One region of the Neobacillus sp. 19 genome, then DNA from elsewhere that is predicted to be linked to it. Evidence: predicted binding sites of a transcription regulator. Region 1 holds the regulator's gene; the other holds the start of a gene.
The links. Region 1 encodes LexA, which represses DNA repair genes until DNA is damaged. Its sites were predicted from a motif close to CGAACATATGTTCG; they were not measured.
Positions count from the first base shown of each region.

Region 2: the regulator LexA is predicted to act here: its motif matches at 2,447-2,460, upstream of parE (DNA topoisomerase IV subunit B).

Region 1 is NZ_JBMPZU010000030.1:224,131-228,569, forward strand. Features, by position in the region: gene tkt (transketolase) at 1-240, opposite strand, end outside; gene ACO1D1_RS08545 (DUF896 domain-containing protein) at 416-646, opposite strand; gene ACO1D1_RS08550 (YneB family resolvase-like protein) at 722-1,369, opposite strand; gene yneA (cell division suppressor protein YneA) at 1,385-1,711, opposite strand; gene lexA (transcriptional repressor LexA) at 1,873-2,496, shown strand; gene ACO1D1_RS08565 (DUF4257 domain-containing protein) at 2,708-2,989, shown strand; gene glnA (type I glutamate--ammonia ligase) at 3,043-4,377, opposite strand; gene ACO1D1_RS08575 (MerR family transcriptional regulator) at 4,415-4,439, opposite strand, start outside.
Region 2 is NZ_JBMPZU010000007.1:14,644-19,082, reverse strand. Features, by position in the region: partial or broken gene parC (DNA topoisomerase IV subunit A) at 1-276, opposite strand, end outside; gene parE (DNA topoisomerase IV subunit B) at 273-2,252, opposite strand; gene ACO1D1_RS01245 (CoA-binding protein) at 2,639-3,061, opposite strand; gene ACO1D1_RS01240 (sensor histidine kinase) at 3,176-4,027, opposite strand; gene ACO1D1_RS01235 (glycosyl hydrolase family 18 protein) at 4,292-4,439, opposite strand, start outside.

The DNA of each region.
Region 1 (4,439 bases):
CGATAAATGAAGCATGCTATATAATAGCGCTGAACCATGTCCTGCTGATAAGACAAAGCGATCACGGTTAAACCAATGAGGATTCTTTGGGTTATGGTTCATAATCTGGGTCCATAATGCATAAGTCATTGGTGCAGCACCCATTGGCATCCCAGGATGTCCCGAATTTGCCTTTTCAATTGCATCAATTGCGAGCGTGCGTATAGAAGTAACGGATAAATCATCAATAGTATTAAACATGAATTACATCCTTTCATTATAACTAATACGAAATACATCATTAATATTATATTGCTCTTGCTATTAATTCAACCAATAAACATAAATAAAACATAAAAGTCTTGATTATTTCTTATTTTGTCACTTATTTGATTTCTGTATGTAAAAAGGAATACCAAAAATGTATTCCTTACTTTTAGTGAAGTTTATTCTTCTTCCTTGCTTTTAGTTTTTCGGGGGTCACATCTTTGCCTTCCGGATCGATAAACTTTGTATTCGTTAATGTATCAAGCATATTGGAACGGAAAGTTGCCAAATATTCACTGCGTAATTTCGATTGTTCTTTCGCCTCAATTTCTGTTAGTCCAGCTGCTTTTGCTTTTCTTGCCAGTTCATTAATTCTAGCCATTTTTTCTTTTGACAGCATTCAAGAACCTTCCTTTCAAACTAATTAAGATATCTGATTTTACTAAATAAAAGACCTTCTGACAAGGCAAAAGGTCTACTCTTCCAATGAATCGATATATTCCTGGTATCTTCTATGTACGGTCGCTTTCGAAATGTTGTAACCAAAGCCCCTGAGCATGGCAGCAATTTCCGCAAAAGTTAAATCATTATTGCGTAATTTTACAATTTGTTCAACCGGAACTTCAATTTTCTCTCTGCCTGACGCTTTGCCAAGGTTTTTTAAATTTTTCTCTGGTTTATAACCTTGCTGTACTGCCCGCTTCATGCCTCGTTTTATTTTGACATTATGAAGCTTCCGCTGATACTCTTCCACCATACTGACAATTTTCAATACCATTGAATCTGATTCTGACAGCTCCAATTCACCATTATGGGAAATACTATACAGCTTAACACCTTCTTTTAAAATGCAATGCAGGAGGGCAATCTTCGCGTTTCCTCGACCAAGCCGTGTTTCGTCCTGGATTAATAAAGCCTGTATTTGTGAATCTTTAATTCGTTCTAATACATCTAGTATTCCTTCTCTTTCAAAATCATAACCGCTCGCTTGTTCTTTAATAATGGCCATTACTTCAAATTGACACTGTTTCGCCAGCTGGATTAGCTCCTCTTCCTGACGATTTAGTGATGTTTCCTGTGTTTCTTTATTCGTGCTGACACGGCAGTATATGATTGCTTTCACGAAAGAACATCCTTTCTATTCTTGTGGGGCACTTGCAAGTTCTGTTGTAGAAGAAGATCTCTTCTTACTAACGGGAATAATGATTTCTTCGCCGGGGAATATTTGATCACTGATGTTTTCATTATGCTTCTTGACCCAGCTTACAAACTCATCTGGAGATAATGAATGCTGTCCAGTATATTGGCTGGAAATCTCCCAGAGCGTATCTCCTTCAGAAATGGTTACTTTAACATAGTCATCCTGGTTCTTCGGATGGTGCTGAAATGATAATATGAAAGCTAAGGAGCAGCTCAAGATAATAAGAGTAATAGCATAAGAGTATTGGTTCCATAATTTTTTCATGTGTTCGCACCTCTAATAGGAATGTACGTTCCCTTTTATTTGTTTTTATTATAATCCGAACGTTTGTTTGTTGTCAACTACTTTTTCGAACTTATGTTTGTATAAAAATAGGGAACATGCTATAATAAAGACAACATTAACCAGGTGAGGTGCATTTTATCATGGTAAAAATATCACAACGGCAGCAGGATATCCTGGATTTCATAAAAGATGAGGTTAGAAGTAAAGGATACCCCCCTTCTGTACGGGAAATTGGCGAAGCGGTTGGACTTGCATCCAGCTCTACGGTTCACGGACATTTAGCAAGATTAGAAAGTAAGGGTCTTATCAGACGCGATCCTACCAAACCAAGAGCAATTGAAATATTAGAAGCAGATGAGGCAGCAAATATCCCAAGAAACAAAGTAGTAAATGTTCCAATAGTTGGGAAAGTTACAGCAGGTATTCCGATCACTGCGATTGAAAATGTGGAAGAGTACTTTCCACTGCCGGAAAGTCTTGCACCATCCGATGAACAGGTTTTCATGCTGGAAATCATGGGTGAAAGTATGATAGAAGCCGGGATTCTTGACGGGGACTATGTCATTGTTAAGCAGCAGCAAACTGCTAATAACGGTGATATAGTAGTAGCTATGACGGAAGAAGACGAGGCAACATGTAAGAGATTCTTCAAGGAAAAGGATTACATTCGCCTGCAGCCTGAAAATTCTACCATGGATCCTATTATATTAAGGAATGTCTCTATTCTAGGAAAAGTAATTGGTGTTTATCGTCATATTCATTAAAATGAAAAGAGCCGGCAGTAATGCCGGCTCTTTTTCTGTGCATTTTTATTGGGAAAATTTTCATTTTAGCTACATAACTTATATAAATATATGGAAAATTCAGTATTTTTACTCATTCTCATGTTGGAAATATTTAATATAATGGTAGTACACCATGATTTACCTTAGGTCCAAAAAATAATAGGCTTAAGGAGTGTGAGAAACAGTGTTAATGGACATTATTTTCTCGTTAGTGATTGGTGGGTCGGTAGGGATTATTGGACATGTTCGAAAGTATGGAAAAATTGTCATGCCACGGAAAACAAAAAGGTTCATTTATCTCGGTTTTCTAGAAGAATTGCTTCTAGGCGCGATTGCTTCCCTTCTCCTCGTCCTTTATACATCTCCAAATTCATTGGTTGAAATTACAATTTTTTCTATTATTGCCGGAATCAGTAGTGAGGCTGTCCTTTCCAAATTCAAATTGCTGCAGGAGAACAACGACGAAAAATAAAAGGAAAACACCCAGTATTTCGATACTGGGTGTTTCCTTTTTTCTGAGGATTTCTAGTACATGCTCATATATTGGTCGCGTTCCCACTGATGTACAACCGTTCTGAACATATCCCATTCAATTTCCTTTGCCTCAACAAAGTGTTCGAAGATGTGTTCCCCAAGACCGGAAACAATGATTTCATCTGCCTTTAATAGCTCTAAGGCTTCCGCTAATGTTGGTGGAAGGTCATTGATTCCCTCTTCTATTCTTTCTTCTTTGCTCATCACATAAATGTTTCGGTCAACTGGTTCTGGAGGTGTTAGTTTATTTTTAATTCCTTCTAATCCTGCTTTTAATAGCACGGCCATTGCTAAGTATGGATTAGCTGCAGGGTCCACGCTGCGCACTTCAACACGTGTGCTTAAACCGCGTGATGCCGGAATACGAACTAATGGTGAACGGTTTTGCGCAGACCATGCCACATAACATGGTGCCTCATATCCCGGTACTAGACGCTTATAAGAGTTAACTGTCGGGTTGGTTACTGCTGTAAAGCTTGGTGCATGCTTTAGAATGCCAGCGATGAAGTGACGGGCATTGTCACTCATTTGTAAGTCACCAGTTGGGTCGAAGAAGGCATTCTTACCATTCGTAAATAAAGACAAGTTCATGTGCATTCCAGATCCATTGACACCGAATAATGGTTTTGGCATAAATGTAGCATGCAAGCCATGTTTACGAGCAATGGTTTTCACCACAAGCTTAAAGGTTTGAATTTGGTCACACGCTGTTAATGCATCCGCATATTTAAAGTCAATTTCATGTTGACCCGGCGCTACTTCATGATGGGAAGCTTCGATTTCAAAGCCCATTTCTTCCAATTCAAGTACAATATCACGGCGGCAGTTTTCACCAAGATCTGTTGGCGCAAAATCAAAATATCCGCCATGGTCATTCAACTCTAATGTTGGCTGTCCTTTTTCATCTAATTTAAATAAGAAAAATTCCGGTTCAGGTCCTAGATTAAAATCTGTAAAGCCGAGTTCGTTCATTTCTTTTAAAACACGCTTTAAGTTATTACGAGGATCACCGCCAAACGGAGTACCATCAGAATTATGAATATCACAAATAAGGCGGGCTACTTTCCCTTTTTCAGCTGTCCACGGGAAGACTACCCATGTATCTAAATCCGGGAACAAATACATATCAGATTCTTCAATTCGAACAAATCCTTCAATTGAGGAACCATCGAACATCATTTTGTTATCCAATGCCTTCTCTAATTGGCTAATTGGAATCTCAACATTTTTAATCGTGCCAAGAATATCAGTAAACTGTAAACGAATAAATTTTACGTTTTCTTCTGATGCCAGTCGTTTAATGTCTTCCCTCGTATACTTTGCCATTTGAAAAACCCTCCCGATTTTGAAAACCTTTAATTTCTTAATGAAAAAAACGTGAGATATCG
Region 2 (4,439 bases), on a different contig from region 1:
ACTCATCCGCACCATTGCCTCGTAAACGGAAGAATCACCGTGTGGATGATAATTACCGATTACGTTACCAACTGTCTTAGCAGATTTCCTAAATCCTTTATCAAATGTATTTCCTTCAACATGCATCGCATACAGAATTCTTCGTTGCACCGGCTTTAAGCCGTCCCTGGCATCCGGCAGGGCACGTTCTTGAATAATGTACTTACTATATCGGCCAAAACGATCACCAAGCACATCTTCTAGAGGCAAATCACGGAATTTTTCATTTGCACTCATCCTTCAGAACCCTCCTCGGCGACCGTAATATTTTCATTTTCTAAAATGGTGTCATCCTCTTCTAATCCAAATGCCACGTTACTTTCAATCCATTTACGGCGGGGTTCAACCTTATCGCCCATAAGTGTCGTAATGCGGCGTTCTGCTCTGGCAATATCATCTATTTTCACACGAATAAGCGTTCTAGTCTCAGGATCCATGGTTGTTTCCCAAAGCTGGTCGGCATTCATTTCACCTAATCCTTTATAACGTTGAATAATATAGCCGCGGCCGACTTTTTTGATGGCCCCCTGCAGTTCATCATCATTCCACGCATATTCAATTATTTCTTTTTTTCCTGTCCCTTTACTTACTTTATATAAAGGAGGGAGGGCGATAAACACTTTACCTGCTTCAATAAGCGGCTTCATATAGCGATAAAAGAAAGTAAGCAATAATACTTGGATATGTGCCCCGTCTGTATCGGCATCCGTCATAATGACGATTTTATCGTAATTGATGTCTTCAACAGTGAAATCAGCACCAACGCCTCCGCCGACGGCATGAATAATGGTATTAATTTCTTCATTTTTAAAAATATCTGCCAGTTTTGCTTTTTCAGTATTAATGACTTTACCTCGCAAAGGGAGAACAGCCTGAAAACGGCGGTCCCTGCCTTGTTTCGCTGAGCCGCCTGCAGAATCACCCTCAACTAGATAAAGTTCATTTCTTTGTGGGTTGCGGGATTGTGCCGGTGTTAATTTACCGGACAATACAGTTTCTGACCGCTTTCGCTTTTTGCCGCTCCTAGCATCCTCACGTGCTTTCCTGGCTGCCTCTCGCGCTTGATAGGCTTTTATTGATTTTTTGATAAGGAGGGAGCTTATATCAGGATTTTCTTCAAGAAAATAGGATAGATGTTCAGATACAACCGCGTCTACAGACGAACGTGCTTCACTTGTTCCTAGTTTCCCTTTTGTTTGTCCTTCGAATTGGAGAAGCTCTTCCGGGATCCTTACAGATATGATGGCCGATAGGCCTTCGCGAATGTCAGCTCCATCTAAGTTTTTTTCTTTTTCTTTTAACAATGACACCTTGCGGGCGTAATCATTAAATACACGCGTCATGGCAGTTTTCGCACCAACCTCATGCGTGCCGCCATCCTTTGTGCGGACATTGTTGACAAACGAAAGCACGTTTTCCGAATAGCCATCATTAAATTGAAAGGAAAAATCGACTTCAATGCCATTCTGTGCACCTTCAAAGCTGACAACGGGATGAAGCACATCCTTCTCCTCGTTTAAATATTCAACAAATGCCTCGATGCCATTTTCGTAATGAAATACTTCATGGAGATCATTCCGGTCATCATGAATTTCAATCTTTAATCCTTTTAACAAAAAGGCAGACTCTCTTAACCTCTCACATAAGGTTTCAAAGTTATATGCCGTGGTCGAAAAAATGGATGGATCCGGCCTAAAATGGATGGTTGTCCCTGTTTGATTAGTTTTGCCGATTTTTTCAAGTGTTGTGACCGGCTTACCGCCATTTTCAAAACGCTGTTCGTAAACAAATCCATCTCTTTTAATGGTGACGGTTAACCATTCTGAAAGCGCATTGACGACTGATGCACCAACACCATGTAACCCGCCGCTCGTTTTATAGCCGCCCTGCCCAAATTTACCGCCGGCATGGAGAACTGTTAAAATGACTTCCGGAGTGGGTTTCCCTAATTTATGCATACCTGTAGGCATTCCGCGCCCTTTATCAATAACACTAATTGAATTATCTTTGTGTATTTTTACAATGATTTGATCACCAAAGCCGCCGAGCGCCTCATCGACTGAGTTGTCGACAATCTCATAGACGAGATGATGGAGACCGCGTGCATCGGTACTGCCAATGTACATCCCGGGGCGCTTTCGAACCGCTTCAAGGCCCTCTAGTACCTGTATGGCTTCATCATTATATTCAAAAGCCTGCTGATTCCTTGCCACTAAAATACCCCTTTCACCTTACAAAACAACCTTCTAAATTGCTGTAATACCTGTTTATTATATTTATTCGTTCAAAAGATTAAAGGTGGTGTGAGCAGAGCTTAAATCACTTATCTAAAAACATAAATGTTTATTACAACATAAAAAGATATACTGCTATATTATTGCGGCGCTCCGCCCCATTACCACCAAAAAGAACTAATGTTTGCCACTTTCATTTTAACACATGTTCTCGCAGCGTCTATGCTTAATTGTAGCGATTTATTTCGTTTTGGCAAATATGTATTTTAAGATAACCCCTTTTTCGCCATCCCTCCCTTCCAAAATTTAGGGTAAAATAAAAAAACTGCTAAAGTTCAGCAGTTTTTAGTAAAAGCCTTCATTTATTATTGCAAATGCCTTGTTAATGCATGCTCAACCTTAATACAACGGTCCATTATTACTGTATAGCCTTTTTCTTTTAAAAATTTATATGCTTCTTCGTTTGCTAGACCAAGCTGTGCCCAATAGATATCTGCATCAATTTCATCAAATTCCTTGGCTACGTCAAACAATTGCTCGGATCGGCGGAATACGTTAACAATGTCAACATGCCCTTTAATATCTTTTAAGGATGCCACTGCCTTTACTCCAAGCACCTCGTCAATCGTCGGGTTAACAGGGATGATTTCATAACCTGCTTTTTGCATCACCGCTGAAACCTGGTAAGATGTCCGTTCTGGATTATTACTTAAACCTACAACAGCTATTCTTTTTGCATTTTTTAATATAACCGCAATTTCCTCGCGACTCGGATTATCAATAGTCAAAATCACCACTCCTATTACATTGTTTTCTTTATTTTACCTCTTTTTACAATAAAAATATAATAAAACGCTTCCAAATAAAGAACGCTCCCAATAAGGAGCATGTTTGTAAGATGATTAAACTGACAAAAGTTCCTGTTTCATTGCTGCGGTAATCTTTGGTACCGAAAGACAGAATCTGGCTCCATCACTCGTGTTTTCAACCGAGACGCTGCCGTTCATCTTTTCGAGAATCAGCTTTGTTATATATAAGCCGAGACCAGTTCCGTTTTCTCTAGTGGTAAAATAGGGATCAAATACCCGCTTAAGGAGGATTGGTTCGATTCCACCGGCATTATCAATGAATTCTGCTGTAACAAATTCCTCTGTTTCGTTAATTTTTATCCATAGTTTTCGGCGGCTTATATCTCTTTGAACAAAGGCATCACGGGCATTTGTTAAAACATTTAGGACAACTTGGCTATATTCATTTGGATAGCCGTAGGCCATCTGTTGCCCCCTGTATTCGAATTCCACTTGGATCTCATGGTTTTTTAAACTGATAGAAAAGATAGATAAGGCCTCTTCAATTGAATCTCCTACGGAAAATGGCATTTTCTCCCGATTGGGTTTATAGAATTTCCGAAAATCATTTATTGTACGGGACATATGTTTAATTTGGAGCATGCTTTCTCTTGTGAAACGATCAATATATTGATCGTTGATTTCTCCAAATTCGAGTGCCTCTCTTAGGTCATTCATTAATAAAGACAAAGTATTTAGCGGCTGGCGCCATTGGTGCCCTATACTGGCAACCATGCCTCCCATCGCAGCTAGTCTAGATTGTTCGATTAATAGTTCATCCTTTTGTTTATTTTTAGCGGCTTCTTCTTGTACCCGTTTCTCCAAATACCGATTTTGGTGTACCATTAACTCATACCTTTTTAGCAGGTCTTGATTATTCTTTTCTATTTCTGATAGTTCTTTCATAACGTGGTCACCCCCTAAATTTGAATAAGAAAATATAAGATAAAACCGCCCAATGTACATATCGAGTGGTCGGTTTTTTGCTTGTTTATTTGATTTTAACTAAATTATAGTGACTCCATACGCTGCTTTCAATGAGTTTACAAATGGTTTGAAAATTCTCCATATTTTTGTAATAAAATTGACTTTTTTTGTTCTTACTTTAGACAATTAATAAAAATAAAAGGGAAAAAATAAAGGACTAGCTCTCGTCCTTTATTTTTTCCCTTATTTTTGTGTGACTGCCTGATCTGAATTTAAATTTAACGCTGTCCATGCAGTGGAATCGCCAAATAATCTTGACCAAGTACCAATTCCTGCTAAATCATAGGTTTCGGCTAAATCAGCTCGTTTTTTCAATGACAATTCATCTTCA